2 regions of the Streptomyces sp. NPDC053069 genome follow, and region 1 is predicted to be linked to the other one. Evidence: riboswitches for the same ligand, from Rfam matches in the RefSeq annotation. Region 1 holds a riboswitch; the other holds the start of a gene.

The links. A riboswitch is a leader RNA that binds a small molecule or an ion and turns the genes downstream of it on or off. The one in region 1 is predicted to bind S-adenosylmethionine.
Region 2: it holds a riboswitch for S-adenosylmethionine, as region 1 does, so the genes downstream of both, thrC (threonine synthase) here and ACIGXP_RS19615 (aminotransferase class V-fold PLP-dependent enzyme) in region 1, are expected to answer to the same signal.

What each region holds. Positions count from the first base shown of each region.
Region 1 covers NZ_JBITZN010000008.1:3,536-17,723, reverse strand. The annotation lists gene ACIGXP_RS19655 (glycosyltransferase 87 family protein) at 1-1,092, shown strand, start outside; gene ACIGXP_RS19650 (hypothetical protein) at 1,147-2,331, opposite strand; gene ACIGXP_RS19645 (NlpC/P60 family protein) at 2,360-3,385, opposite strand; gene ACIGXP_RS19640 (NlpC/P60 family protein) at 3,625-4,653, opposite strand; gene ACIGXP_RS19635 (NYN domain-containing protein) at 4,874-6,217, opposite strand; gene ACIGXP_RS19630 (hypothetical protein) at 6,264-6,503, opposite strand; gene ACIGXP_RS19625 (rhomboid family intramembrane serine protease) at 6,657-7,400, shown strand; gene ACIGXP_RS19620 (Lrp/AsnC ligand binding domain-containing protein) at 7,397-7,678, shown strand; gene ACIGXP_RS19615 (aminotransferase class V-fold PLP-dependent enzyme) at 7,721-9,082, opposite strand; SAM riboswitch class IV at 9,239-9,355, opposite strand; gene trpD (anthranilate phosphoribosyltransferase) at 9,430-10,494, opposite strand; gene ACIGXP_RS19605 (cytochrome bc complex cytochrome b subunit) at 10,613-12,250, opposite strand; gene ACIGXP_RS19600 (Rieske 2Fe-2S domain-containing protein) at 12,247-13,305, opposite strand; gene ACIGXP_RS19595 (c-type cytochrome) at 13,302-14,114, opposite strand; gene ACIGXP_RS19590 (heme-copper oxidase subunit III) at 14,178-14,188, opposite strand, start outside.
Region 2 covers NZ_JBITZN010000017.1:53,847-68,034, reverse strand. The annotation lists gene cdgB (diguanylate cyclase CdgB) at 1-1,068, shown strand, start outside; gene ACIGXP_RS32220 (CBM35 domain-containing protein) at 1,186-2,109, shown strand; gene ACIGXP_RS32215 (1-phosphofructokinase family hexose kinase) at 2,200-3,129, opposite strand; gene nagA (N-acetylglucosamine-6-phosphate deacetylase) at 3,264-4,406, opposite strand; gene ACIGXP_RS32205 (ROK family protein) at 4,406-5,368, opposite strand; gene ACIGXP_RS32200 (extracellular solute-binding protein) at 5,510-6,763, shown strand; gene ACIGXP_RS32195 (DUF3263 domain-containing protein) at 6,799-7,023, shown strand; gene otsB (trehalose-phosphatase) at 7,114-7,947, shown strand; gene ACIGXP_RS32185 (trehalose-6-phosphate synthase) at 7,935-9,341, opposite strand; gene ACIGXP_RS32180 (glucosyl-3-phosphoglycerate synthase) at 9,472-10,416, opposite strand; SAM riboswitch class I at 10,576-10,723, shown strand; gene thrC (threonine synthase) at 10,741-12,024, shown strand; gene ACIGXP_RS32170 (MoaD/ThiS family protein) at 12,021-12,296, shown strand; gene ACIGXP_RS32165 (cold-shock protein) at 12,728-12,931, shown strand; gene groL (chaperonin GroEL) at 13,220-14,188, shown strand, end outside.

The DNA of each region.
Region 1 (14,188 bases):
GGCTGGTACGAGGTACTGCGGCAAGGAACGTTTCCGCTGGACGACGTGACGTGGCAGTACCCGCCGGCCGCCGCCCTGGCGATCCGCTCCCCCGACGCCCTGCCCTTCCTGTCCTACGCGCACGCCTTCTACGTGCTGGCGTTCCTCGCCGACGTGGTGGTGCTCGCGCTGCTGCTGGGTCCGGGCCGGCGCCCCGGCCGGTCGCTGCACGGCGCCTGGGTGTGGGTGGCGGGCGCGGCGCTGCTCGGCCCGACGGTGTACGCGCGCTACGACGTGATGGTGACCGCGGTGGCCGTGGCGGCACTGCTCGCCGGGGCCCGGCGGCCCCGGGTGATGGGCGCGCTGGCCGCGTTCGGGGCGCTGCTGAAGGTGTGGCCGGCGCTGCTGCTGGCCGGGGCCGTACGGCGGCGGGCGTGGGCGTCGGCGGCGGTGACGGGGGCCGGGCTGGCGGCGCTGTTCTCGGTGTCCATGCCGGGTGCCTTCGCCTTCCTGACCTTCCAGCGGGAGCGGGGCACCGAGGTGGAGTCGCTGGGCGGCCTGGCCTTCCATGTGGCCCGGCACTTCGGCTGGCCGGGCGAGGTGCTGCTGAACTACGGGTCGGTGGAATTCCTCGGCCCGTACGTGGACCAGGTGAGCGCGGCGGCGCTGGCGCTGACCGGGGTCGCACTGGGCTGGCTGCTGCTGTGGCGGCTGCGGGCGGACCTGACGGCGCCGCACATGCTCGCGGACGCGGCCTTCACCGCCGTCCTGCTCTTCACGGTCACCAGCCGGGTGATCAGCCCGCAGTACCTGGTGTGGCTGATCGGCCTGGCCGCGGCCTGTGTGTCGTACCGGGCGAGCCGGATGGGGGCGCCCGCGCTGCTGGTGATGGCCGCGTCCTTCGTGACGGTCCTGGAGTTCCCGCTCGGCTTCTCGCACGTGGTGGTGAGCGACCGGTACGGCGTCCTGCTGATGGCGGTGCGCAACGGCCTGCTGCTCGTGGCCTCGCTCTCGGCGGCCCGCCGGCTGTGGTGCTCGACCGTGCCCCCGGCCCCCGCCGCACCCGTGCCGCCCCGGCCCGTCCGGCCCCGGCAGACCCCGGTCGGCTCCTGATGTGGGCGGTGTGGATCGCGGGGGCCTGCCATACGGAGTGGAAGGCCGCGACGCTCAGCCGAGCTGTGACCTGACGTACTCCCGCCACCGCTCGGTGAACGCCTCCGGAGTGGTGCCGAGCACCTTCTTCAGCGCGTCCTCGACCGCGCCCGCCCGCCTCTCGTGGGCGCCCACGGCGCGGTAGAAGGCGCCGAGCCGGGCCGTACCCCAGTGCGCGGCGATCATCCGGCAGGCCAGCCAGCCGCCCTCGTACGCCTGCGCCAGCTCGGCCGGGTCGCTGGTGAAGCCGAAGTCGTTGTCGGAGGGCAGTTCCGTGGGCGCGTGACCGTCCCGGACGGCGCGGGTCAGTTCCGGCGCGGCCTCGGTGGGGGTGCGGCCGGTGCCGAGGTAGCCGATCCAGTCCGCGTAGCCCTCGGAGAGCCACAGCGGGGTGGCGGCGGTGGTCTGCGCGCGGGTGGCCACATGGGTGGTCTCGTGGGTGAGCACCACCTGCTTGCCGACGTCACCGAGGACGGCGTACGCCTCCGGGTTGACGACCACCCGGTCCGCGGGCGCCCGGCCGGACCCTCCCGCCTCACCGGTGGTCACGGCCGCGATGCCCCGGTAGTTGGCGGCGGGCGAGCCCAGCAGGCCCCCCATGTCCTTCAGGGACCGCGGGACGAGGACGACGACATGGCGGCTCCAGCCGGTGCCCCAGGCCCGGGAGACGGCCGGGACCGCGCGGTCGGCCAGAGCCGCGTAGCCGCTCAGCCCGGTGGCCGTCAGGCCGGTGCCCAGCACCAGGCTGTGCGCGCCCCGCACGGCGGTCACCGGACCCTGGTCCCACAGTTGCTGCCCGGCTCCCTTCGCCGGGCTGTCGGAGGTGACGTACCACTTGCCGTCGGCGGTGCGGCCGAGGGTGAGGGTGCGGCGGGCGTCGACCGGGGCCTTGTCGTAGCCCGCGACGCGGTAGTTCAGGTCGGCGTCGGCGGTGGCGCCGGAGGAGGTACGGCGCACGGCGGTGACCTTGTAGCTCCAGGAGGCCAGCGGGAGGGCGCGCAGCCGGGTGTACTCGCTCGGGACGCCCGTCGCGTCGTACGCCGTGCCGTCGTGGCCGAGGAGGGCGGCGGAGCGCCGGTCGAGCAGGTGCTGCACCTCGGTACGGGCCTCGTCGGTCCCCGTACCGCCGCACCCGGCCAGGGACAGCAGCAGAGCGAGGCCCACGGCCCCGATGCTCCACCCCCGTCTGCGACCAGCCATTTCCCGATCGTAACGGCGAGCGGCGCGGTCAGGGCCGGGTCACCGACGAGATCGGCATCATCCCGACCGGGTCGTAACGCACCGCAGCCCCCGGATAGGGCGCGTGGATGACCTGGCCGTTGCCGACGTACATCCCGACGTGGCTGGCGTCGGAGCGGTAGACCACCAGGTCGCCGGGGCGGGCCTCGGACAGCGGGATCTGCCGGCCGACGAAGCGCTGCTCCTGCGAGGTGCGCGGCAGCTGGATCCCGGCGTGCGCGTACGACCACTGCATCAGGCCCGAACAGTCGAAGCCCGTGGGGCCGTTGGCACCCCACACATACGGGCGGCCGAGGGCGGAGCGGGCCGCGGCCACCGCGGCGGCGGCACGGGCGTCGGGGAGGACGGGACCGGTCAGGTCGGGAAGGTGCAGGTCGAGGCGGTCGGGGCCGTCGGAGCGCGAGACCCGGTCGTAGGCGGCGCGGTCGGCGACGGGCATCGAGTTGAGCAGCCGCCGGGCCCTGGCGAGCTTGGTCTCCACGGTCCGCTTGTGCGCGGCCACCGCCTTGCGGCTCTTCTCCAGCGCGCCGAGCTTCCCGGCCGCCTCCGTGCGCTCCTGGGTCAGATCCCGCAGCGCGGAGCGCAACTCCCGCAGCCGCCCGACCTGCTGGACGCCGATGCGGTCGAGGGTGGACGCCTTGTCGAGATAGCCGCCGGGGTCGTCGGAGAAGAGCAGCGCGACGACCGGGTCGACGGCGCCCGCACGGTACTGGGCGCCCGCCAGCGAACCGAGCTGCTCACGCAGGCCGTTGATGCGCTGCTGCAGCCGCGCGACGTGCTCCTGGGCGTCGCGCACCTCGCGGCGCAGCGTGCCCGCCTGCTCCTGGGCCTTGTCGTAGGCCTGGGTCGCCTGCTCGGCCTCCTGGTAGAGCCGGTCCACCTCGGCACGGGTGTCGCCGCGCGGCGCCGCGTGCGCCGGTACGGCGCCGAGTGCGGCGGCCGCGGCCGACAGCACACACAGAGCGGCGGCGCCCCGGTCGAATCCGGACGAGGCAAGGCGGCGATGAGACCCCACGGCAGTCCTTCTGCTGGCGGACGGATACCGCTCCCCCGGCGCCTGGGGACGGGGAGGCCCCGGCGCCGGGGAAACGCGGCAGACAGTAGCCGCAGGGAAGGGCGCCGAGCCAAGGCCGGCGACGGCACAAAACGCCGCCGCCCCGCCGCTGACGCAGGTCATGGGCGGGGCGTGGAGTCAGCCTCGGTCCGTGGGATTCGCCCGTTCGGACGTCACCGTGTGCGGGTGCCGCGGGTGCCTCAGTTCACCCGGACGCCGAACTGGAACGGCATGTCGGCCATCGCCTCGTAGCGGACCACGGCACCGGTGTGCGGGGCGTGCAGCACCTGGCCGTTGCCGGCGTAGAGGCCGACGTGGTGCAGGTCGCCGTAGAAGAAGACCAGGTCGCCGACCTGGAGCTGGCTCATGGAGAGGTGGGGGCCGATGGTCGCCTGGGCCTCGGAGGTGCGCGGGATGGAGACGCCGGCCTGGGCGTAGGCCCAGGAGGTCAGGCCCGAGCAGTCGAAGGAGGACGGGCCGGTGGCACCGTAGACGTAGGGCTTGCCGATCTGGCTCTGGGCGGCGGAGAAGGCCGCCCCGGCACGGCCGGAGGCCGGCGGGGTGTCGCCGAGGTGCACCCGCTCGCTGGAGGAGCGGTCGGCGCGCTGCTGCTGGGCGGCCAGGTCCGCCTTCTCCTTGGCCGTCAGGGTGTTGAGCAGCTTCTGCGCGTCGGCGAGCTTGCCCTGGACTTCCTTCTTCTTGTTCTCCAGCTCCGTGCGGGTGGCGGAGAGGTCCTTGAGCTTCTCGGTGGCCTCGGCCCGCTCCTGGGCGAGTTCGCGCTGTTTGTCCTGGATCTTCTTCAGCGCGTCGACCTGCTGGGCGCTCAGCTGGTCGAGGGTGGAGGCCTTGTCGAGGAAGTCGTCCGGGTTGGAGGACAGGAACAGCTGGACCGAGGGGTCGATGCCGCCCGTGCGGTACTGCGAGGTGGCCAGCGAGCCCAGGCCGTCGCGGAGCTTGTTGAGGTCCTCCTGGCCCCGGGCGACGTTGTCCTGGATCGTGGATATTTCCTTCTGCAGCTTCTGCTGCTTGTCCTTCGCCCCGTTGTACTTCTCGGTGGCCTGCTCGGCCTCCTCGTACAGCTTGTCGACCTTGGCCTTGACCTGGTCCTTGCTGAGCTTCGGCGCGGCGTTGGCGGCGTTCGCGCTCAGCACGACGGCTGCGGCGGCTGCGGTGGTCAGCACGGTCACGCGGGCGCGACTCTGCTGTTTGGGTCGACGGTGGGACGCCACGGAGGACGAACTCCTTCTTGTGAGTGAGTGAGTGATCACCCGTTCGGAGGTTCGAGCCCAGACCCTAGTGACCCAGTTGTGATCAGTTCAAATCCTCTCACCAGAAAATCCCATCACGCAATGCATTCTTTGCACAGAACTCACATGCAGTGATGCGCGCTTGACCCTACGTTGCGTGACGATACGGCCAATTCGGGCATTGAGTCTGCCCGTTGGACCTTCAGGACAGTCGCTTGAGAAGCACCGCAGACGCGACCGGTCGGGCACCGGCCTTGGCGACCCCGTCGGCCACCTCACGGTCGGTGGAGGCGACGATGACCGGACGGCCCGGCGGCTCCGCGCGCACCAGCTGGCGGATCAGCTCGTCGGCCGTGACCCCCGGCTTGGAGAACAGCACCCTGACCCCGCGCGGCGGTGCGAGCAGCACCGGGGCGGCCAGTTCGGCGCCGTCGAAGACACAGGTCACCTCGGCACCGGTCTGGGCGGCGAGCGCCGACAGCTGGCCGAGCAGCCTCAGCCGCTGCTTCTCCAGCGGCATCTGCGGATAGCCGGTCTTGGTGACGTTGTAGCCGTCGACCACCAGATGCGCCTGCGGCAGCGCGAGCAACTGGTCGAGGATGGCCGGATCGTGCTCGGACAGGGCGCGCGCCGCGATGTCCTTCGGGGTCATCCGTCCGGGTTCGACCGCGTCGACCGTCTCGGCGGGCCGCACGGACACCGGCGGCAGGGCGAGTTCACGGCGCAGCCCCTGGGCGGCCTCCAGCAGGGTGTCCAGCAGCAGCCGGACCCGCATGTCCTCCACGCTGCGGCCCTCACGGGCCGCGCGGCGGGTGGCCTCCAGCGTGGCCTCCGCCTCGCCCAGGCGGGCCTTGAGCCGGCGGGACTCGCTCTCGGCGGCCGACACCTGCAGGTGCGCCTCCGTGCGTACGGCGTCGATCTCGCCCCGGGCCTTGCGCAGGGCGGCCTCGCCCCGTTTGACGTCACTGAGGGCGGCACGGAGCTTACGGTGCAGCGATTCGGCTTCCCTCCTCGCCGACTCCAGCTCCGTGCGCAGCCGTTCGGTCTCGGCGCGGGTCTGGTCGCGGGCCTGGGCCAGCTCGGCACGCAACCGCTCCAGCTCGGCCCGGCTCTCCTCGTCCGCCCGCTCGGCGTCGGCGCGCTGGGCCTCCTCGCCGGCCGCGGTGACCAGCTTCACCCAGCCCGGCGGGCGCAGTACATAGGCCGCGGCCGCCACGTCGAGCGGGTCCGCGGCCGGGGGCGGGGAGCCGGAGTCGAGAGCGCCGGCGAGTTCCGGCTGGGCCTCTCTGAACTTCTCTCCGATCCGCTGCCGGAAGAGCGGATCCGTCTCCAGCGCCGCCGCCATCGCGTTCCCGGCGAACTTCGCCCGGCGATTGGGGGCGAACCGGGCGTACTGCCGTAGCTGGGCGGGCAGTTCCGCCACGGTCAGCCCGCCGAAGCCGTCCGAGACGATCTGCACGACCCTGCGGCGCACGCCGTCGGGCAGCGGACGGTCAAGCACCTCAGCGGTGCCGTCGCCCGGCCCCCCGCCTGTGGTCTCCACCATCCGTCACACCCCACTATGTCTGTTTACTTCTCCGCGGCCGCTCCGCTCAGGAGCCGGCGCCCGGCCTGTCCACGAGCTCCACCTGGTCCACCGCGTTGCACCAGCGGCAGCGCACCGATTCGATGGTCTCACTGACCACCTCGCGCTCCTCCACCGTCGGCTCGCCCGCCAGATCGAGGTGGACGTACTCGACGACCTTCGAGGAACGGGTCACGTCGAACCGGGTGAGGTTGCCGCACAGGGTGCAACGCCACCGGGTCTTCGCGGTCGGCAGGGGAACCGTCATCGTGGCTGTCCGCTTCCTTCTCGTCTCGCTCCCGCGCCGCCGGCCGACGCGTGTGGCCGTAACCCTACGGCCTGCCGGGGACTCGCCGCCCGTCCGTCCGCGGCGGCGAGGCGGTCTGTCGGGTTGCGTCCCGTTACGTCATGCTCTGTGTTCATGATCAGCGAGTGGAGCACGGCGGCCGGCAGGGCCCTCAGAGCGGTCCGGAGCGCGCCGGCACCGATGACATACGTCCTCATCGGCCTGTGCTGTCTGCTGTTCGTCCTGGGCCCGGCCTCGGGGCTCGTGCCGGGGTACGGCTCCGGGAGCGCGCTGCTCGCCGCGCAGCGGGCGTACTTCCGGCGCTGGGGCGTGGTGCCGTCCGAGCTGTTCGCCGGACCGGCGCACGCGGCCCTCACCCCCGCCACGGCCCTGTTCGTGCACGGCAGCTGGGTGCATCTGCTCGGCAACATGCTCTTCCTCTTCGTCTTCGGCGGGATGACCGAGGAACGGATGGGCCGGGTCGAGTTCACCCTCTTCTACGTCGGCTGCGGCTACCTGGCCCTGCTGGGCTACGCGGCCGCCAACGCCGCCTCCGAGCAGTCGCTGGTCGGCGCGTCCGGGGCGATCTCGGCGGTCCTCGGAGCGTTCCTGTACCTGTTCCCACGCGCCCGCGTGACCAGTCTTCTCCCGTTCCTGTTCTTCCTGCCGCTGCGCTTCCCGGCGTGGGTCGTGCTGCCGTCCTGGGCGGCGCTGCAGTGGGCGGCGGCACGGCAGGCCTCCGACGGCCCCGGGGTGGCGTATCTGGCCCACCTGGTCGGCTTCGGCCTGGGCTTCGGCTACGCATGGGTGCGCTATGGCCGTACGGCTAGAGTGAAGTCCGCCCCAGCTCCGGCACCCGAGGGAGAGAACCAGCCGTGATCACCGCGATCGTCCTCATCAAGACCAGCGTGGACCGGATCCCCGAGATCGCGGAACAGATCGCCGCGCTGGAGAGCGTCAGCGAGGTCTTCTCGGTCACCGGCACCTACGACCTGATCGCCATGGTCCGGGTCGCCCGGCACGAGGACCTGGCCGAGGTCATCCCCGGCCGAATCAGCAAGATCCCCGGCGTGGAGGCCACGGACACGCACGTCGCGTTCCGCACCTACTCCCAGCACGACCTGGAGGCCGCGTTCTCGATCGGCCTGGACAACTAGGGGCTGCGCCGCTCAGGCGCGGGCGCCGCCCCGAGGCCTGCTTCACACCGCCGGGACGCAGCGGCCCTCCTCCGTGCGGTACGTCCACTTCGCACCGTCGGTCACCAGCTCCCGTACCGCCGTCACGAAACGCTCCACGTGCTCGTCGGGCGTTCCCGCGCCGAAGCTGACGCGGATGGCGTTGAGGGACTTCTCTCCCGGGGCGGCCTCGGGAGCGCCGCACTCGCCCTGGGCCTGGGGGTCGCTGCCGAGGAGGGTGCGGACCAGGGGGTGGGCGCAGAAGAGGCCGTCGCGGACGCCGATGCCGTACTCGGCGGAGAGCGCCGCGGCGAAGTGGGAGCTGTTCCAGCCCTCCACGACGAAGGAGATGACGCCGACGCGCGGGGCGTCGTCGCCGAACAGGGACAGCACCTTCACCTGCGGGACCTCGGCGAGGCCCGCGCGGACCCTGGCGACCAGGTGCTGTTCACGGGCGACCAGGGTGTCCCAGCCGGCCTCGGTGAGTGCCTTGCAGGCCGACGCGATGGAGTAGGCGCCGATCACATTGGGCGACCCCGCTTCGTGCCGCGCGGCGCTCTCGTGCCACTCCACGTCCACGCCGCCGTCCTGACGCCGGGTCACCTTGCGGCTGGCGCCGCCGCCCGCGAGATACGGCTCGGCCGTGCGCAGCCAGTCGGCGCGGCCGGCCAGGACACCGGAGCCGAACGGGGCGTACAGCTTGTGGCCGGAGAAAGCGACCCAGTCGACGTCCAGGTCGCGGACCGACACGGGGTGGTGGGGGGCCAGCTGGGCGGCGTCCAGGACGATGCGGGCGCCGTGCGCGTGCGCCGTCGCCGCCAGTTCGCGCACCGGCCACAGTTCGCCGGTGACATTGGAGGCGCCGGTGACGCAGACCAGGGCCGGGTCGTAGGGGTCACGGTCGGCGAGGGCGCGCTCCAGGGTCTCGACGGCCTGCTGCGGGGTGCGCGGGGCGTCGAGGCAGGTGACCTTCGCGTCCTGCCAGGGCAGCAGGGAGGCGTGGTGCTCGGTCTCGAAGACGAAGACCTGGCAGTCGGCGGGGAGGGCGCGGGCCAGCAGGTTCAGGGAGTCGGTGGTGGACCGGGTGAAGATCAGCTGGTCGTCGGTCCGGCAGTCCAGGAACTCCGCGACCGTCCTGCGGGCGTTCTCGAACAGGTCGGTGGAGAGCTGGGAGAGGTAGCCGGCGCCGCGGTGGACGCTGCCGTAGTACGGGGCGTAGGCCGCCACGTCGTCCCAGACACGCTGCAGGGCGGGGGCGCTGGCCGCGTAGTCGAGGGCCGCGTAGGTGACCTCTCCGCCGGTGACGAGCGGGACGGTGACATCCCTGCCCAGAACCGGCAGAGGGGCACAAACGGACTGGTCGGCGGCAGCGGTGAAGACGGACATGAGGGAACTCCCGTGAGACATACGCCCTGGGGCGCAGGAAGAAGAGAAAAGGGTGTGCGGAGGCGGGGCTCGGCGGCCCTATCGCATTCGCTTGCTCACGGAAGGCTCCCTCGAACGACCAGGACCCCTGGTCCCGCGCTTCAGAAGCGCGCGAGGGGTCCGCGCTTGCCGTAGACCTCGCTGCCTACGGCCTGGTCTTCACCCGGGGCACCCCGCCACGGACGGAGGGTTGCCGGACAGCCGGCCGGGGCCGAATGACTGTCACTCATGACCTGGTCAGGAACGTACGTGAAGTGATCGCGGTCCCGCAACCCGTGTCCGAATCGCGGGACCGCACCCTGTGTGTCTCAGGCGTTGCTGGCCGCCACCCAGCGCTCCAGCGTCCGCTTCGCCGCACCGGAGTCGATCGACTCCGCCGCCCGGTCCATCCCGGCCCGCAGCTGCTCGGCCAGCGGCGCGTCCGTCGGCCGCAGCGCGACGAGCGCCGCCGCCGAGTTCAGCAGCACCGCGTCCCGTACGGGCCCCGTCTCACCGTCGAGCAGGCGGCGGGCGACCTCCGCGTTGTACGACGCGTCCGCGCCGCGCAGGGCCTCCACGGGGACGAGGTCGAGGCCGACGTCCCGCGGGTCGAAGGACTCCTCGGCGACCTTGCCGTCCCGGACCACCCACACCCGCGAGGTGGCGGTCGTGGTCAGCTCGTCCAGGCCGTCGTCGCCGCGGAAGACCAGGGAGGAGTTGCCGCGCTCGGCCAGGACACCGGCCACGATGGGCGCCATCCGAAGATCCGCCACCCCGACGGCCTGGGACCGCACCTTCGCGGGGTTGGTCAGCGGGCCGAGCACGTTGAAGGTCGTGCGGATGCCCAACTGGCCGCGCGCCGCGGCCACATGGCGCAGTGCCGGGTGGAACTTCACCGCGAAGCAGAAGGTGATCCCGGCCTCCTCGGCGACCTGCGGGACCCGCTCCAGCGGAAGGTTGAGATTGACGCCCAGCTTCTCCAGCACGTCCGACGCACCCGACGCCGAGGACGCGGCCCGGTTGCCGTGTTTGACGACCTTCGCCCCGGTGCCGGCGACGACGATCGACGACATCGTGGAGATGTTCACCGTCTTGGCACCGTCACCGCCCGTGCCGACGATGTCCACGGTCCGCCCCGGCACCTCGATCACGTTCGCGTGCGCGTACATCGCGCGCACGAGCCCGCTGATCTCCTCCACCGTCTCGCCCTTGGCGCGCAGCGCCACGGCGAATCCCGCGATCTGCGCGTCCGTCGCCTCGCCGCGCATGATCCGGTCCATGGCCCATGCCGTGGCGTCCGCGCTCTGGTCGCGGCCCTCCAGCAGGGCGTTCAGTACCTCGGGCCAGGAACGGCCCGCCGCGGTGTCGCCTCCAGCGGGGGTCACAGCGCTCATCAGCCGCTCCTGGTGTCGTAAGGGACAGTGTGATCCCACCCTATCCAGCCACGGAGACGGCGAAGGGCCCCGTCCGCAACCCGGACGGGGCCCTTCAGCGTGTGTGGCGACGCGGTGATCAGTGGTGGCCGTGGCCGCTCGTGATCTCCTTGTACTCCTCGACGGTCGGCTTCGGGATCTGGTTGTCCTCGCCGTAGTAGGCGTTCGACAGCTTGACCCGGAGCTTCTCCGAGGCCGGAACCTTGCGCTCGACACCGTTCTCGTCGACCGTCGGGCCGATCTCGGCCGGCGCGTACTGGTGGTGAGCCGTGAGGGTGTGCAGCTGCTCCTGGCTGAGCGGCTCGTGCACCTCGATGAACTCACCGTGCGGCAGGCGCTTGATGATGCCGGTCTCGCGGCCGTGCAGCACCTTGTCGCGGTCGCGGCGCTGCAGGCCGAGGCAGATCCGCTTGGTGACGATGAACGCGACGACCGGTCCGACGAAGAAGCCGATCCGGACGAACCAGGTGACGGCGTTGATCGACAGGTGGAAGTGGGTGGCCCACAGGTCGTTGCCACCGCCGACCAGGCCGATCATGTAGACCGTCACCCAGGCGACACCGAACGCGGTACGGGTCGGGGCGTTGCGCGGGCGGTCCAGGATGTGGTGCTCGCTCTTGTCGCCGGTGATCCAGGACTCGATGAACGGGTAGACGGCGATCGCCGCCAGGACGAGACCGAAGAGCACCAGCGGGATGAACACGCCCAGGACCAGCGTGTGACCCCAGAGGTTGATCTCCCAGCCCGGCATGTAGCGGACCAGACCCTCGGCGAAGCCCATGTACCAGTCGGGCTGGGCGCCGGTGGACACCTGGTCCGGACGGTAGGGACCCATGGCCCAGATCGGGTTGATCTGGGCGACCGCCGCGATGGCCGCGATGACACCGAAGACCAGGAAGAAGAAGCCTCCGGCCTTGGCCATGTAGACCGGCAGCAGCGGCATGCCGACGACGTTCTTCTCGGACTTTCCGGGACCCGCGAACTGCGTGTGCTTGTGGTAGAAGACCAGGATCAGGTGCGCCACCATCAGGCCGAGCATGATGCCCGGCAGCAGCAGGATGTGGATCGAGTAGAACCGGGCGACGAAGTCGTGGCCGGGGAACTCTCCGCCGAAGAGGAACATCGAGATGTACGTGCCGACGATCGGCATCGACAGGATCGCGCCCTCGGTGAAGCGCACACCGGTGCCGGAGAGCAGGTCGTCCGGGAGCGAGTAACCGGTGAAGCCGGTGAACATGCCGAGGACGAACAGCAGGAAGCCGAACAGCCAGTTGATCTCACGCGGCTTGCGGAACGCGCCGGTGAAGAACACGCGCATCATGTGCACGAACATGCCGGCGAGGAAGATCAGCGCGGCCCAGTGGTGGATCTGCCGGACGAGCAGACCACCGCGCACGTCGAAGGAGATGTGCAGGGTCGAGTTGAACGCCTCGGACATCAGCTGCCCCTGGAGCGGGACGTAGCTGCCGTGGTACTCCACCTCGTTCATCGACGGGTGGAAGAACAGCGTCAGATAGACACCCGTCAGGATGATGATGATGAAGCTGTACATGCACACTTCGCCCAACATGAACGACCAGTGGTCGGGGAAGATCTTGCGCATGTTGGCCTTGGCCAGGGAGTAGATCCCGAGCCGGCCGTCGGCCCAGTCGGCGATCCGCTCGCCGGCCGGCGCCTTCCCGCGAGAGCGGGGTGCGTCGTTCGATGCAGTACTCATCCGCGCTCCCAGAATGCAGGACCGACGGGCTCCTCGAAGTCGCCGAGCGCCTGGAGGTAACCCTCACTGTCCACGCCGATGCGCAGCTGCGGCAGGGCGTGGCCGGCGGGGCCGAAGATCACTCGGGCACCGTCGGAGAGGTCGAAGGTGGACTGGTGGCACGGGCACAGCACGTGGTGCGTCTGCTGCTCGTACAGCGAGATCGGGCAGCCGACGTGGGTGCAGATCTTGGAGAAGGCGACGATGCCCTCGTGCGACCAGTCGAGCTCGCGCTTGTCCTTGATGTTGCCCGGCTGCAGCCGGACGATCATCAGGGCCGCCTTGGCGATCTCGTTCTGGAACTCCTCGTCGGTCTCCTCCAGGCCGTCGGGCTTGGCGAAGGTGAGGGAGCCGACGGCGACGTCCTCGGGGCGCAGCGGCTGGTTGGTGTTCATGTTGATCAGGCGCTTGCCCTTGGCCCACAGGGTGTGCCGGAGCATGGTCCCGGGCTTCGGGCCCAGGCCGCCGAGCAGCATGACGGCGGAGAGCGGCATCAGGGCCATCGCGCCGAACATCGTGTTGCGGATGAGCTTGCGGCGGCCGAGCGCCGACTCCTTGGCGCCCTGGCGGAAGTCCGCGTGGACCTTCGCGCGGACGTCGGCCGGGGCCTCGATCGCGTGCCGCTCGTCGGCGACCTCCACGTCGGACATCAGGGTGCGGGCCCAGTGGACCGCGCCCGCGCCGATGCAGAACAGCGCCACGCCGAGGGTCAGACCCAGGGCGAAGTTCATCGCGCTGAGGTGCCCGATCGGGAAGACGAAGATCGACTTGTCGTTCGGGATCACCAGGTACGCGACGATGAAGCCGATCGTGGCCAGCATCGAGACCGTGAACAGCAGGGCGACCATGCGCTCGGACCGCCTGGCGGCCCGCTCGTCGATGTCCTGGATCCGGTGCTCGTGAGGCGGCAGCCCCGGGTCCGCGAACGGGTTCTCCTCGTCCGCGATCCCTACCGCGCCGTGCGCGTGGTCCTGCTCAGCGGGCAGGTTCTCTTCTGGAATGTCTTGGCTACTCATGACTTCTTGGCCTTTGCGGTCCGAGCGGCGACCCAGACGGCGACCGCGATCAGCGCGCCGAGGCCGAAGATCCAGGCGAACAGACCCTCACTGACCGGCCCGAGGCCGCCCAGCTCCAGACCGCCCGGGTTCTCCGTCTGGCTGCCGTTGACCGCGTTCAGGTACGCGATGATGTCCTTCTTGTTCTTCTCCGACATCGTGGTGTCGGGGAAGGACGGCATGTTCTGCGGGCCCGTCTGCATGGCCTCGTAGATGTGCTTCGGAGCGACACCCTCCAGGCTCGGCGCGTACTTGCCCTTGGTCAGGGCACCGCCCTTGCCGGTGAAGTTGTGGCACTGCGCGCAGTTGGTGCGGAACAGCTCGCCGCCCTTGGCGATGTCCGCGCCTTCGGGGCCGTACTGCTCCTTGGTGGGCACGCTCGGGCCGGCGCCCAGCGAGGCGATGTACGCGGCAAGCTGGTCGGTCTGCGTCTGGTTGTAGACGACCTTCTTGCGCGGGACCTGGGCGCCCTGCGAGGTGGCCGCGGGCATACGGCCGGTGCCGACCTGGAAGTCGACGGCCGCGGCGCCCACGCCGACCAGGCTGGGCCCGTCGGAGGAGCCCTGGCCACCGGTGCCGTGGCAGCTGGCGCAGCCGACCTCGTAGAGCTTCTTGCCCTCCTTGATGGTCAGGGACTGGGCGGAATCATCGGCCTGCGCCTTGCCCGCGGGTGCGAACGCGGCATACAGCCCCCCAGTGGCCGCCAGCGCGAGGAGTAGGACGACGACCGCCGCCAGCGGATGGCGTCGTCGTACGGAGAGCTTTTTCACGGATTACCCCGGTGTCAGGATCTTCTGCGTCGGTGCTTCTGGATGTGCGGGAGCCGGTCCCGGCTACTTGATCA
Region 2 (14,188 bases), on a different contig from region 1:
ATGCAGCGCGCCCTGGTCCGCCTGGAACGCGAGCAGCAGGCCCTGCGCGCCAGCGAGGAATCCTTCCGGCAGGCCTTCGAGTACGCCCCCTCCGGCATGGCCATCGCCGAGATGGGCGGCGACCAGCACGGCCGCATCCTGCGCAGCAACGACGCCCTGTGCCGCCTCCTGGGCCGCCCCGCCTCCGCGATGCGCCGCTACTCCTTCTCCGACCTGGTGCACCCCGAGGACATCGGCACCCTGCTGCGCACCTCGGCGGAGGGCGGCCGCGCGGAACTCCGCCTGGGCCGCCGCGACGGCAGCTACGTATGGGTCTCGCTGCGCAACTCGGTCGTCGCGGACGCCGCCGACGGGCCCCGTTTCCTGCTCACCCACGTCGAGGACATAGAGGAACGCAAGCGCCGCGAGCTGCAGCTCGCCCACCGCGCCTCCCATGACTCCCTGACCGGCCTGCCGAACTCCGCGGAGCTGCGCTCGCGCCTGTCGGCCCGGCTGTGCCGGCGCCCGGCCCACACCGGCGACCTGGAGTCCCTGGACGCGGCCTACGGCCACCCGGCCTTCGACGCGTCCGTGGCCCACGGCTTCGACTACCGGCCGGGCACGGAGGCGTACGACACCTTCGACCACCACGTCCACACGGTCGCCCCGGAGGACGGCCGCGACGACGGCACCAAGGGCCTCGCGGTCCTCTTCTGCGACCTGGACGGCTTCAAGTCGATCAACGACCGCTTCGGTCACAACGCGGGCGACGCGGTCCTCATCGAAGTCGCACGCAGGTTGACGCGTGGGGTCCGCGACGGCGACACGGTGGCCCGCCTGGGCGGCGACGAGTTCGTGATCCTCGCCGACGGCCTCGGCCGGGCCGACGCCCAGGACCTCGCCGTACGGCTGCGCAACGAGATCATCCAGCCGATCCGGGCCGAGGGACGGGCCGTCCGGGTGGGCGCGAGCTTCGGCATCGGCTGGGCGCACTGCGGCATGACTGCGGACGAAGTGTTGAAGTCAGCCGACGAGCGTATGTACGTAGAGAAACGATCTCGTCCCAAACAACACCGACGCGCCGGGTGATCCCCAGGTCAGGGACCTGATGCGATTCGAGTCACCCGTTTGGGCCAGCCGGAGCGGGTAGGCTCGCTGTTCCATACCCGTATCGCATCCGCCCGCACCCGCTGAGGAGACCAAGGGATGACGCCCGGCGAAAACGGCCCGAGCACGCCCGAGGACGACGACCCGTTCGGCTATCTGTACGCCGACGGCCAGGCCAGAGGAGCCCAGCCGCCGTCCGGCGGTTACGGCTACCCGAACTCGGTCAGCAGGGTGCGTACGGTCGGCGAGCGCCAGTACGGCCAGCAGCAGCCGTCGTACGGCCAGGTACCGCAACAGGCCGCCTACGGCCAGCCGAACACCCACTACCAGGCCCCGGAAACCCTCCCCGGCGGTGCCCCGCCCTCCCGCCCCCCGGCCCAGCCCGCCCCGGCCCGCCGCGGCCCCAACACCAAGGGCCTGCTGATCGGCGCGATCGCGGTGGTCGCGGCGGTGGTGGTCGGCATCGGCGTGGCGATGCTCGACGGCAACGACGACAAGAAGAACGCCAACCAGGCGAACACGACCCCGACCCAGTCCCAGAGCCACTCGCCCAGCCCGTCGAGCAGCAGCTCTTTGGCGCCGGGGGAGCTGCCGAAGACGGACGCGAGCGCGCTGCAGCTCGGGCCCGGTGTGACGACAGCGTCGACTACCAAGGGGGCGCAGGCCAAGGGTGGCAGCTACGTGACGGGCTTCAACCAGGTCGGAGCCTCGGTCACCTGGACCGTCAACGGCATCCCCAAGTCCGGCAAGTACAGCGTGTACGTCGGTTACAGCGTCCCCGGCAAGGACGGCACCGCCACCCTCACGGTCAACGGCACGGCTTCCGAGAGGCCCGTCGACCTGAAGAACTGGACGCACGCCGCCGAGGGCGACTATGAGAACGGCTGGACGAAGACCTACAACTGGATCCAGCTCAACAAGGGCACGAACACCATCAAGCTCTCGTGCGAGCAGGGCAACCAGTGCGACGCCCTCATCGACCAGATGTGGCTGGTCAACGGCTGGGTCAACTCTGGCGGCTGAGCCACGGTACGGCGCCCCCAGGACATGGCCGCCGGGGCGTCAGCCCTGACGGCCCGGCCCTCCTGTACACCCGCTCGGAAGAGGGGGGAATCACGCCGCGCTGACCACCCCGGTCACCGTCACCCGCCCCCGCAGCTCCTCGTACACCGCCGGATCGAACTCCCCGGCGGCCGGGGCCCGTACCGTCGCTGCCGACAGTGCGACCGCCCGGGACAGGCGGTCCGGCCAGGGGAGTTGTTCCACCAGCCCGGACAGCAGGCCGGCGACCGCCGAGTCGCCCGCGCCGGTCGGGTTGCCGGGGATGCGGGCCGGCGGGGTGGCGCGCCAGCGGCCCTCGGGGGTGACGGCCAGGAGGCCCTGGGCGCCGAGGGAGGCGACGACCGCCTGGGCGCCGCGGCGGCGGGCGTCCTGGGTGGCGCGCAACGGTTCGTGGGAGCCGGTGAGTTCGGCCAGTTCGTCGGCGTTGGGCTTGATGAGGTCGGGGCGGGCCGCCACTCCGCGGCGCAGGGGTTCGCCGCTGGTGTCCAGCAGCACGAAAACGCCGTGGGCGCGGGCCGACCGGACCAGGTTCGCGTACGCCCCCACCGGGACGCCAGGGGGCAGGCTGCCGCACAGGGCCACTGCCGAGACGGACGGCAGCAGTTCCTCGTAGCGGTCCAGGAACGTGCCCCACTCGGTCGGTGCGATGTGCGGGCCGGGCTCGTTCAGCTGGGTCGTGTCACCCGCGAGTTCGTCCACGATCGCGATCGTGCGCCGGGTCGCACCGGCGACCGGGACCAGTGCGTCCGTCAGCCGGGGTACGTCGGTGAGCCGGTCGCGTATCGCCCGGCCGGTCCCGCCGCCCGCGAAGCCCGTGACCGTCACCTCGTGGCCGAGCGCGGCCAGCACACGGGCCACGTTCACGCCCTTGCCGCCGGGCCGTTCGATGACCTCCGAGACCCGGTGCGAGGCGTGCGGCCGTAGTGACCGCACGCGATAGGTGAGGTCGAGAGCGGTGTTCAGCGTGACCGTGAGGATCACCCGGTCCGGCCTCCCTCGAAGTCCCTTGCGCCTGTCATCGCGCCCGTCATCGGTTTCCGGGGCCCGATCATGCCAAACAGACGGCGGTCGGCCCAGTCAGGAGTCGGCCGCTGTCGGAGGAAAAGAAGGGCAGATCAGGCCAGTTGGGGAGCGACCACCCACTCTCCCCGGCGCATCACGCCCCGCACGTCGAAGTCCGCGTCCAGCAGGACCAGGTCCGCGTCCTTGCCGGGCTCCAGGGAGCCGATGCGGTCGAAGAGGCCGAGGAGGCGGGCGGGGTTCACCGACAGCGCCGTCACCGCGTCCTGCACCGACAGCTTGTCGACGGTCACCGCCCGCTTGAACGCCCGGTCCTGGGTCAGCGTGGAGCCCGCGATCGAGCCGCCCTCCACCAGCCGTGCCACCCCCTCGCTGACCTCGACCTCCAGCGGCCCGAGCATGTAGCGGCCGTCGCCGATGCCGGCCGCGTCCATCGCGTCCGTGATGAAGGCGACGCGGGAGGCGCCCGCGTGGTGGAAGGCCAGCTCCAGCGCGGCGGGGTGGAGGTGCACGCCGTCGTTGATCAGCTCGACCGTGACACGCTCGTCCTCCAGCAGGGCGGCGATCGGACCGGGGGCGCGGTGGTTCAGGGCCGGCATCGCGTTGAACAGGTGGGTGGCGACCGTGGCGCCCGCGTCGATGGCCTCGACCGTCTGCTCGTACGTCGCGTCCGTGTGCCCGATCGCCGCGATGACGCCGTGCTCGGCGAGCAGCCGTACGGAGTCGATGCCGCCCGGCAGCTCGGTGGCGAGGGTGACCATCGTCGCCCTGCCGCGCGCCGCGTCGATCAGCTTGCGCACCTCGGCCGGCTCCGGGTCGCGCAGCAGCTCCTCGGAGTGCGCGCCCTTGCGGCACGGCGAGATGAACGGCCCCTCGAAGTGGATGCCGGCGATCTCCCCCTGCTCGGCCAGCTCGCTCAGCAGCCCGGCCTGCGTCACCAGCAGGTCCATCTCGTCGGTGACGGTCGAGGCGACGAGGGTGGTGGTGCCGTGCAGACGGTGCGTACGGATGGCTTTCAGTACGTCGTCGGCCGTACCGGAGAAGGAGGCCCCGCCGCCGCCGTGGTTGTGGATGTCGACGAAGCCGGGGACCACCCAGTGGCCGCTCACGTCGAGTACCTCGGCGTCCTCGGGAGCGGCCGCCGTGATCTTCGTACCCCCGACGGCAACGCGCCCGTCGTCCACCACTCCGCCGGGCAGCACCACCCGAGCACCTGCGAGAACCAAGCTGGGAGCCATCAGGCGGTTACCTCCGAGGGGTCGGTGGAGTCGGGGTCGAGGTCGGTGGAGTCGAGCAGGTCGCGGGCGAGGAGGCCCGCGCCCAGGCAGCCGGCGGTGTCGCCGAGGGCGGCGGGCACGATGGCCGGCAGTTTCTGGAAGGTGACCCGCCGCCGGACGGCGTCCCGCAGCGGTGGGAACAACACTTCCCCCGCCTCGGCGAGACCGCCACCGATGATCAGGGTGCGCGGGTCCAGCAGGGTGAGCGCGGTGACCAGGCCGTCGGCGAGCGCGTCGATCGCCTCCTGCCAGACCCGGACGGCGTTCGGGTCACCGGACGCGACGGCCCTGGCGCAGTCGGCGGCGTCCGCGTCCGGGTCCCCGCAGGCCGCCGCCCAGGCCTCGCCGACGGCGGACGCGGAGGCGTACCGCTCCAGGCAGCCGCGCTGCCCGCAGGGGCAGGGAATCCCGCCGGGTCGTACGACCACGTGCCCGATCTCGCCGGCGAAGCCGTGCGCGCCCGCCTCCACCCGGCCGGCGATGCCGATGGCGCCCGCGATCCCGGTGCCGAGCGGCACGAACAGGAACCGGTCGGCGCCCCGGCCCGCGCCGATCCGGCCCTCGGCGAGGCCGCCGGTGCGCACGTCGTGGCCGAGGGCGACGGGGATGCCGAGCCGCTGCGTGAGCAGCGCGCGCAGGGGTACGTCCCGCCAGCCGAGGTTGGCCGCGTACGCGGCGATGCCCTGCTCCTCGTCGACGATGCCGGGGACCGCGATGCCGGCAGCGGCGGCGGCCTCCCCGTAGCGCTCCACGCCGTGGGTGTGCAGCTCCGCGGCGAAGTCGAGGATTGCCGCGACCACCGCGTCCGGTCCGCGTTCGCGTCCGGTGGGGCGGCGGGCGCGGTGGAGCAGTTCGCCGTCGTCGCCGACGAGGGCCGCCTTCATCCCGGTACCGCCCACGTCCAGGGCGATGACATGTCTCACCACGGGCCCTAGTGTGAACCTCGCACCCGCAAGAGGTCTAGTCCACTTACGTGGTGTAGACCTTATGTGTCCATATATTGAACGGTCAGACAGCAGGTTGGGGCTTTGACAGTGCGTCGGCGTACGGCAGGAACGATCGCGGTGGTGTCCGCACTGGGCATGACGGCGGTTCTCGGCGGCTGCGGGAGCACGGGCTCCTCCGACGTCACCTTGAGACTGGTCGCCGCCGACTACGGCGACTCCGCCGCCAACAGCTCAAAGAAGTACTGGGACACCCTGGTCAAGGAGTACGAGTCCAAGCACCCCGGCGTGAAGATCGACGTCAGCGTGTACTCCTGGAACGACGTCGACGCCAAGGTCAAGGACATGGTCGCCGCGGGCCACGCCCCCGACCTGGCCCAGATCGGCGCCTACGCCGACTACGCGGCCGCCGGCAAGCTCTACCCGGCCTCCGAGCTGCTCTCCATCCGCACCCAGGCGGACTTCCTCTCCCAGCTCTCCGACGCCGGCCAGTGGAACCACACGCAGTACGGCATCCCCTTCGCCGGCTCCACCCGCGTGCTCTTCTACAACAAGACCCTCTTCACCAAGGCCGGCATCACCCCGCCCACCACCTGGGACGAGCTGGCCGCCGACGCCAGGGCGCTCAAGGCCAAGGGCGTGAAGTACCCCGTCGCGCTGCCGCTCGGCCCCGAGGAGGCCCAGGCCGAGACCATGCAGTGGCTGCTCAGCGGAGGCAACGGCGGCACCGGCTACACCGACGACATCGGCACCTACACCATCAACTCGGCGCCGAACGTCAACACCTTCACCTGGCTCAAGGACGAGCTGGTCGGCAAGGGTCTGACCGGCCCCGTCGCACCGGGCAAGCTCAACCGCGCGGACGCCTTCGCCGCCTTCGCCGACGGCCAGGTCGGCATGCTCAACGGGCACCCCACGCTGATCCAGCAGGCCGAGAAGAAGGGCGTGAAGTTCGGCATGGTGCCGATGCCGGGCCGCACCGGCAGGGCCAGGGCATCCATGGGCGTCACCGACTGGATGATGGCCTTCAAGCAGAACGGGCACGCCGAGCAGACAGGCGACTTCCTCAACTTCGTCTACAGCGAGAAGAACGTCCTCACGTTCTCCCGTGACTACGGCCTGCTCCCGGTCACCGGCTCGGCCTCCAACACCATGAGCGAGTCGGACTCCCCGGCCGACCAGGCCCTGCACCCCTTCCTGGAGCAGCTGCCCACCTCCGAGCTGTATCCCGTCGGCAAGACCTCCTGGGCGGCGGTCAGCGCGGCCGTGAAGCAGAACATCGGCCAGGCCGTCGCCCCCGGCGGCAGCCCCTCCGCTGTCCTGTCCCGGCTCCAGGCGACGGCGACCGCGGCCGACAGCGGAGACGCGAGCTGAGCCGGTTGTCCCAGCCCGGCGCTACGGTGGCGGGCATGGAACTCGGCCACCGCGAACAATCCATCCTCGCGCTGGAGCGCCGCGGCTTTTCCGGCCCCGGCGCGAAGGAGCGGGCCATACGCGAGGAACTGGGCCTGTCCCCGGTCCGCTACTACCAGTTGCTGAACGCCTTGCTGGACGACGAGAGAGCACTGGCGCTGGACCCGGTGACGGTGAACCGTCTGCGACGGGTGAGGCAGGCGCGCCGCACGGAGCGCTGAAGCCGACGCAAGCCGGACAGCCCGCCCGGCCGGCCGAGCCGGGTGGAGGCCCCAGGCGTGAGCACGGCCCGCGCTGGATAGTGTCGACGTATGGACCCTCTGCCGACCCCGCGGACCCAGCCCGGCCGGGACGGACTCGCTGCCTTCCTGGCGAAGCCCGCCGCAGCGATCGTCGGCCTCGACTTCGACGGCACCCTCGCCCCCATCGTCGCCGACCCCGAACAGGCCCGCGCCCACCCCGAGGCCGTACCCGCCCTCGCCGCGCTCGCCCCGAAGGTCGCCTCCATCGCCGTGATCACCGGCCGCCCGGCCGGGGTCGCGGTCCGGTACGGCGGCTTCGCCGGCGTCCCCGGCCTGGAGCACCTGACCGTCCTCGGCCACTACGGCGCCGAACGCTGGGACGCGGTCACCGGTACCGTCACCGCCCCCGCACCGCACCCCGGCGTCGCGGCGGCCCGCGCCGAACTGCCGGGCGTGCTGGACCGCAACGGAGCCTGGCACGGCACATGGGTCGAGGAGAAGGGCCGGGCGGTCGCGGTGCACACCCGCCGCGCCGACGATCCGCAGGCCGCGTTCGAGGCCCTGCGCGGGCCCCTCACCGACCTCGCCGCCCGCCACGGCCTGATCGTCGAACCCGGCCGGATGGTCCTGGAACTGCGCCCGCCGGGCATGGACAAGGGCGTGGCGCTCGGCGAGTACGTCCGCAGGACCGGCGCCGAGTCGGTCCTCTACGCCGGCGACGACCTCGGTGACCTCCCGGCCTTCGCGGCCGTCGAGGAACTCCGCTCCGATGGCGTCCCCGGCCTCCTGGTCTGCAGCGGCAGCACGGAGGTCACCGAACTGGCGGAACGGGCGGACCTGGTCGTGGACGGCCCGGCCGGCGTCGTCCGTCTGCTGCGGACGCTGGCGGCTCAGCTGGACTGAAGCTCCTGGAGCGCCCGCAGCTGCTGAAGGAACCACTGAGCGGGCGGCAGCGCGGTGGCGGCGGCAGCGAGCCGCTTCGATCGCTCCGCCCGCTCCGCGTCCGGCAGGGACAGCGCCTCGTGCAGGACCCGCGCGGTCTGCAGCACGTCGTAGGGGTTCACCACGAGCGCGTCGGCACGCAGTTCCTCGTACGCCCCGGCCTCCCGGGACAGCACCAGCGCACAGCCCTCGTCGGAGACGACCGGGATCTCCTTGGCGACCAGGTTCATACCGTCCCGGATGGGGTTGACCAGGGCCACGTCGGCGAGCCGGTAGGCGGCCAGGGAGCGCGCGAAGTCGTCCTTGACGTGCAGCACGACCGGGGTCCAGCCCGGTGTGCCGTAGGCCGAGTTGATCTCCTCGGCCACCCGCCGCACCGCGGCGGTGTAGTCGCGGTACACGGCGAGGTCCTGTCGCGACGGATACGCGAACGCGAGGTGCACCACCCGCTCACGCCACTCGGGGTGGTCCTCCAGCAGCTGCCGGTACGCCAGCAGACCCCGCACGATGTTCTTCGACAGCTCGGTGCGGTCGACCCGGACGATGGTCCTGCGGCCCTCGCCGATCTCCTCCCGCAGCGCCGCCATCCGCTCCGCGACGTCCGGCTCGTGCGCGCGCCGCCGCAGGAAGTCCCCGTCCGCTCCCAGTCCGTGCACCCCGATCCGCGCCTCCGCGGACCTCCCGGATCCCAGGACCGCCTGCGCGCAGTCCCGGAACGCGTCCGCCCAGCGCCGCGTCAGGAACGCCACCCGGTCCGCCCCGAGCATGCCGGCGAGCAACTGCTCGCGGATGTCGTCCGGAAGCAGCGCGAAGTACTCCGGCGGCGCCCACGGCGTGTGCGAGAAGTGGCCGATCCGCAGGTCGGGGCGGAGCTCACGGAGTATCCCGGGCACCAGGCACAGGTGGTAGTCCTGCACCAGCACCGCCGCCCCCTCGGCCGCCTCCTGGGCCAGCGCCTCGGCGAACGCCCGGTTGTAGACCTCGTACGACGCCCACTGCCGCCGGAACTCCGTGTCGAAGACCGGCTCCAGCGGGGTCTGGTACAGCATGTGGTGGACGAACCAGAGCACCGAGTTGGCGATGCCGTTGTAGGCGTCCGCGTGCACGGCCGCGTCGATGTCGAGCATCCGCACCCGTTGCCCGCCGGTGTCCTCGGCCGGCAGCAGCCCGCCGTCCGCACGCCGTACGGCCTCCCGGTCGCCGTCGCCGAGCGCGGCGCACACCCACACCGAGCCCGCGTCGGACCCGATGGCCGACAGTCCCGAGACCAGCCCGCCGCCGCCCCGCCTGGCGTGCAGCGAGCCGTTCCCGTCCACCGTGTACGAAACCGGGCCGCGATTGGACGCGACCAGCACCTCAGCACCCTGCGTGGCAGCCATGGTCCTCAACCTAGCCCGGCCTGGAAACGCTCAAACGTACGGCTACGCCCCGTGCTGCAGCCGTATACGAACTCCGACCGGATCCGGACGCAGACCGGACCCGGCCTCAGGCCACCTTGCGTTCGGCGTACTCCGCGATCTCCGCCATCGGCGGCCGTTCCTCGGTGTCCACCGAGTAGGTGCGCGGCTCGAACCCGTCCTCTCCCCGCTCGAACTGGGTCAGCGACGGCCGGATCAGATGCCCCCGGGCCAGCCGGAGCTGGGCCGTGCGGTAGATCGCCGCGGCCATCCGGCCCAGCGCCTGTCCGTCCTGGTGCCGGTGCTTGCGCACACCGACGTCCACCTGCGCCAGCGCGTCGAGCCCGACCAGGTGCAGCGCGTCGACCAGCATGCCCAGCTCCACGCCGTAGCCGACGGGGAACGGCAGCTGCTCCAGCAGGGAGCGGCGGGCCGCGTACTCCCCGCCGAGCGGCTGCACGAAACCGGACAGCTGCGGCCAGTGCATGTTCAGCAGCGGGCGGGCCATCAGCTCGGTGACCCGGCCGCCCTGCCCGCCGGCGGTACCGAGCGGACGGTCGTACATGCCCTTGACCAGGTCCACGTCCGGCTCGGTGAGCAGCGGGCCGACGATTCCGGAGACGAAGTCGGAGGAGAACTCCCTCAGGTCGGCGTCGATGAAACAGAGGATGTCCCCACCGGTCACCAGCAGGGAGCGCCAGAGCACTTCACCCTTTCCGGGGACGGCGGGGATGCGGGGCAGGATCTCGTCGCGGTGAACGACCCGGGCGCCCGCGGCGGCCGCGACCTGTGAGGTGCGGTCGGTGGAGCCGGAGTCGACGACGACGATCTCGTCGACGAGCGGCACCTGCTCCACGAGGTCGTGACGGATGACCGCGACGATGTCACCGACCGTCTCCTCCTCGTTGAGCGCGGGCAGCACCACGCTGATGGTCTGGCCGGTGCGCTGTTTGGCGGACAGGATCCGGTGGAGAGGGCGATCGGTCACGGACCAGGAGCGGGTGGCCAGCCAGCGCTCGACTTCTTCCAGCACGGTCTGCGACTCCTCACTGTTCGTGACCACACGGGTGAACCGTGTGATCCATCTCGCGGTTCGGACGACTATCTCAACTGTCCTGGCCGTCGGTTACAGTCTTGAACAACGCCGGTGACCATCGCATGTCGGGGGTCAGGGGCGTCCACAACCGCATACCGCTCATCCAGAGGGGCAGAGGGACACGGCCCGTTGAAGCCCCGGCAACCCTCCAGTCGGTTCTTGTCACGTTGACGTGGCGAGGCTCCCGGCTAGGGAAGGTGCCAAATCCGTCTCACGGCGAGATGCGTCGTGAGGAAGATGAGGAGAAAGGGCCTCGCCTCCATGGCTGTGCAGACAGTTGCAAGCACCAGCAGTTCCACCGTCGACCTCGGTCCCGCCGCGGCCCTGAGCTGTCGCGAGTGCGGTCACCGCGTCCCGCTCGGCCCGGTGTTCGCCTGCGAGGAGTGTTTCGGCCCGCTGGAGATCGCCTACGACTTCTCCGGCTACGACACCGAAGAGCTGCGCCGCCGTATCGAGGCGGGTCCCGCGAACATCTGGCGCTACGCGCCGCTGCTGCCCGTCCCGGCCGACGTGGCCGACAAGCCGAACCTGAACCCGGGCTGGACCCACCTCGTCAAGGCCGACAACCTCGCCCGTGAACTCGGTGTCAGCGGCGGCCTGTTCATCAAGGACGACTCCGGCAACCCGACGCACTCCTTCAAGGACCGCGTGGTCGCCCAGGCCCTGGAGGCCGCCCGCGCCTTCGGCTTCACGACCTTGAGCTGCTCCTCCACCGGCAACCTGGCCGGTGCCGTCGGCGCCGCCGCCGCCCGGGCCGGCTTCCGCTCCTGTGTGTTCATCCCGCACGACCTGGAGCAGGGCAAGGTCGTCATGGCCGCGGTCTACGGCGGCGAGCTGGTCGGCATCGAGGGCAACTACGACGACGTGAACCGCTTCTGCTCCGAGCTGATCGGCGACCCGGCCGGCGAGGGCTGGGGCTTCGTCAACGTCAACCTGCGGCCCTACTACGCGGAGGGCTCCAAGACCCTCGCGTACGAGATCTGCGAGCAGCTGGGCTGGCGGCTGCCCGACCAGATCGTGGTCCCGATCGCCTCCGGCTCTCAGCTCACGAAGATCGACAAGGGTCTGCAGGAGCTGATCAAGCTCGGCCTGGTCGAGGACAAGCCGTACAAGATCTTCGGCGCGCAGGCCGAGGGCTGCTCCCCGGTGTCGACGGCCTTCAAGGCCGGCCACGACGTCGTACGGCCCCAGAAGCCGAACACCATCGCCAAGTCCCTCGCGATCGGCAACCCGGCCGACGGCCCCTACGTCCTGGACATCGCCCGGCGCACCGGCGGTGCCGTGGAGGACGTCACGGACGAGGAAGTCGTCGACGCGATCAAGCTGCTGGCCCGCACCGAGGGCATCTTCGCGGAGACGGCGGGCGGGGTGACCGTCGGCGTCACCCGCAAGCTGCTCAAGGACGGCGTCCTGGACCCGGCGAAGACCACGGTCGTCCTCAACACCGGCGACGGCCTGAAGACCCTCGACGCGGTGGCCGGGACCGGCGTCACCGCCACCATCCGCCCGACCCTGGACTCCTTCCGAGAGGCTGGCCTCGCATGAGCGTGACCGTTCGCATCCCCACCATCCTGCGCACCTACACCGGCGGCCGGGCCGAGGTCGCCGCCGAGGGTGCGACCCTCGCCGAGGTCATCGAGGACCTGGAGAAGAACCACACCGGGATCGCCGCGCGCGTCCTGGACGACCAGGGCAAGCTGCGCCGTTTCGTCAACGTCTACGTCAACGACGACGACGTCCGCTTCGAGCAGGGCCTTCAGACCGCCACCCCGGACGGCGCCGGTGTCTCCATCATTCCGGCGGTCGCCGGCGGCTGATCGTTACCTTGGGTAACCTCAGTTACCCATTGTTCATGGAATTGCCCCCTCCGTGAGAGAAGCGGAGGGGGCAATTCTGCGTGATTGAGCGCGGTACAGTTGGGGAACCTGGCCGCGGCCCCCGGGTCGAAAGCCCTGGATTTCATGCCGCAGACCCCGCAAGAAGTAGCCAAAGTGCGGGGGTTTTATGCGGCATTTGTAACCTTTACGGGGCCCGACTTGCCCCGAAGTCTGGTGAATTCTCACCACATTCCGGACCGTTCGCGTCCGGAATTCTCGTCCGATTGACCTGTTGCAGAGGGCAGTTGGGCAGATACATTCAGCCGCGGTCGACGCGTTCCGGCGCACGCCCCCGACCAATGGGGGGTGAGGTCTGACCCGGGTCCGCGAAGTGTGGATCTGTGCAAGGGCCAGTAATAGGGGAGTTAGGCATGGCTCAGGGCACCGTCAAGTGGTTCAACGCGGAGAAGGGGTACGGCTTCATCGCGGTCGACGGTGGTGCGGACGTCTTCGTCCACTACAGCGCGATTCAGATGGACGGCTACCGCACCCTGGAAGAGGGCCAGCGGGTCGAGTTCGAGATCTCGCAGGGCCAGAAGGGCCCGCAGGCCGACATGGTTCGCGTCACCGCCTGAACGTTTTTCGCACGAAGGGCCCGCACCTCGGACAGGGTGCGGGCCCTTCGCCGTGTCCGGGGTGCCCCCGTTCGCCCCAGGCTGATCCCGCTGAGCCGCTTGCACTCGACCATGCCGAGTGCTAATCATTGGCGTTAGCACTCTGAAGGTGAGAGTGACAGTGAAGGACCGGGTCGGTGAGGCCCGCAGGCCAAGTGGGGCAAGGAACCACGTGGTCGGCGAGCCGTCCGTCGCGGGCGCGGGCGCGGTCCGAAGGAATCACCCCCAGTCCTGGAGGGACCACTTCACATGGCCAAGATCATCGCGTTCGACGAGGAGGCGCGGCGCGGCCTCGAGCGCGGCATGAACCAGCTCGCGGACGCCGTCAAGGTGACGCTCGGCCCCAAGGGCCGCAACGTCGTCCTCGAGAAGAAGTGGGGCGCCCCCACGATCACCAACGATGGTGTCTCCATCGCCAAGGAGATCGAGCTCGAGGACCCGTACGAGAAGATCGGCGCCGAGCTGGTCAAGGAAGTCGCCAAGAAGACGGACGACGTCGCCGGTGACGGTACGACCACCGCGACCGTGCTCGCCCAGGCCCTGGTCAAGGAGGGTCTGCGCAACGTCGCCGCCGGTGCCAACCCGATGGCCCTGAAGCGCGGTATCGAGAAGGCCGTCGAGGCCGTCTCCGCCGCCCTGCTGGAGCAGGCGAAGGACGTCGAGACCAAGGAGCAGATCGCCTCCACCGCGTCCATCTCCGCCGCCGACACCCAGATCGGCGAGCTGATCGCCGAGGCCATGGACAAGGTCGGCAAGGAAGGCGTCATCACCGTCGAGGAGAGCAACACCTTCGGTCTGGAGCTGGAGCTCACCGAGGGCATGCGCTTCGACAAGGGCTACATCTCCGCCTACTTCGCGACCGACATGGAGCGCATGGAGGCGGTGCTGGAGGACCCGTACATCCTCATCGCCAACTCCAAGATCTCCTCGGTCAAGGACCTGCTCCCGCTCCTGGAGAAGGTCATGCAGTCGGGCAAGCCGCTGCTGATCATCGCCGAGGACGTCGAGGGCGAGGCCCTGTCGACCCTGGTCGTCAACAAGATCCGCGGCACCTTCAAGTCCGTCGCCGTCAAGGCCCCGGGCTTCGGCGACCGCCGCAAGGCCATGCTCGGCGACATCGCCATCCTCACGGGCGGCGAGGTCATCTCCGAGGAGGTCGGCCTCAAGCTGGAGAACGCGACCCTGGACCTCCTGGGCCGCGCCCGCAAGGTCGTCATC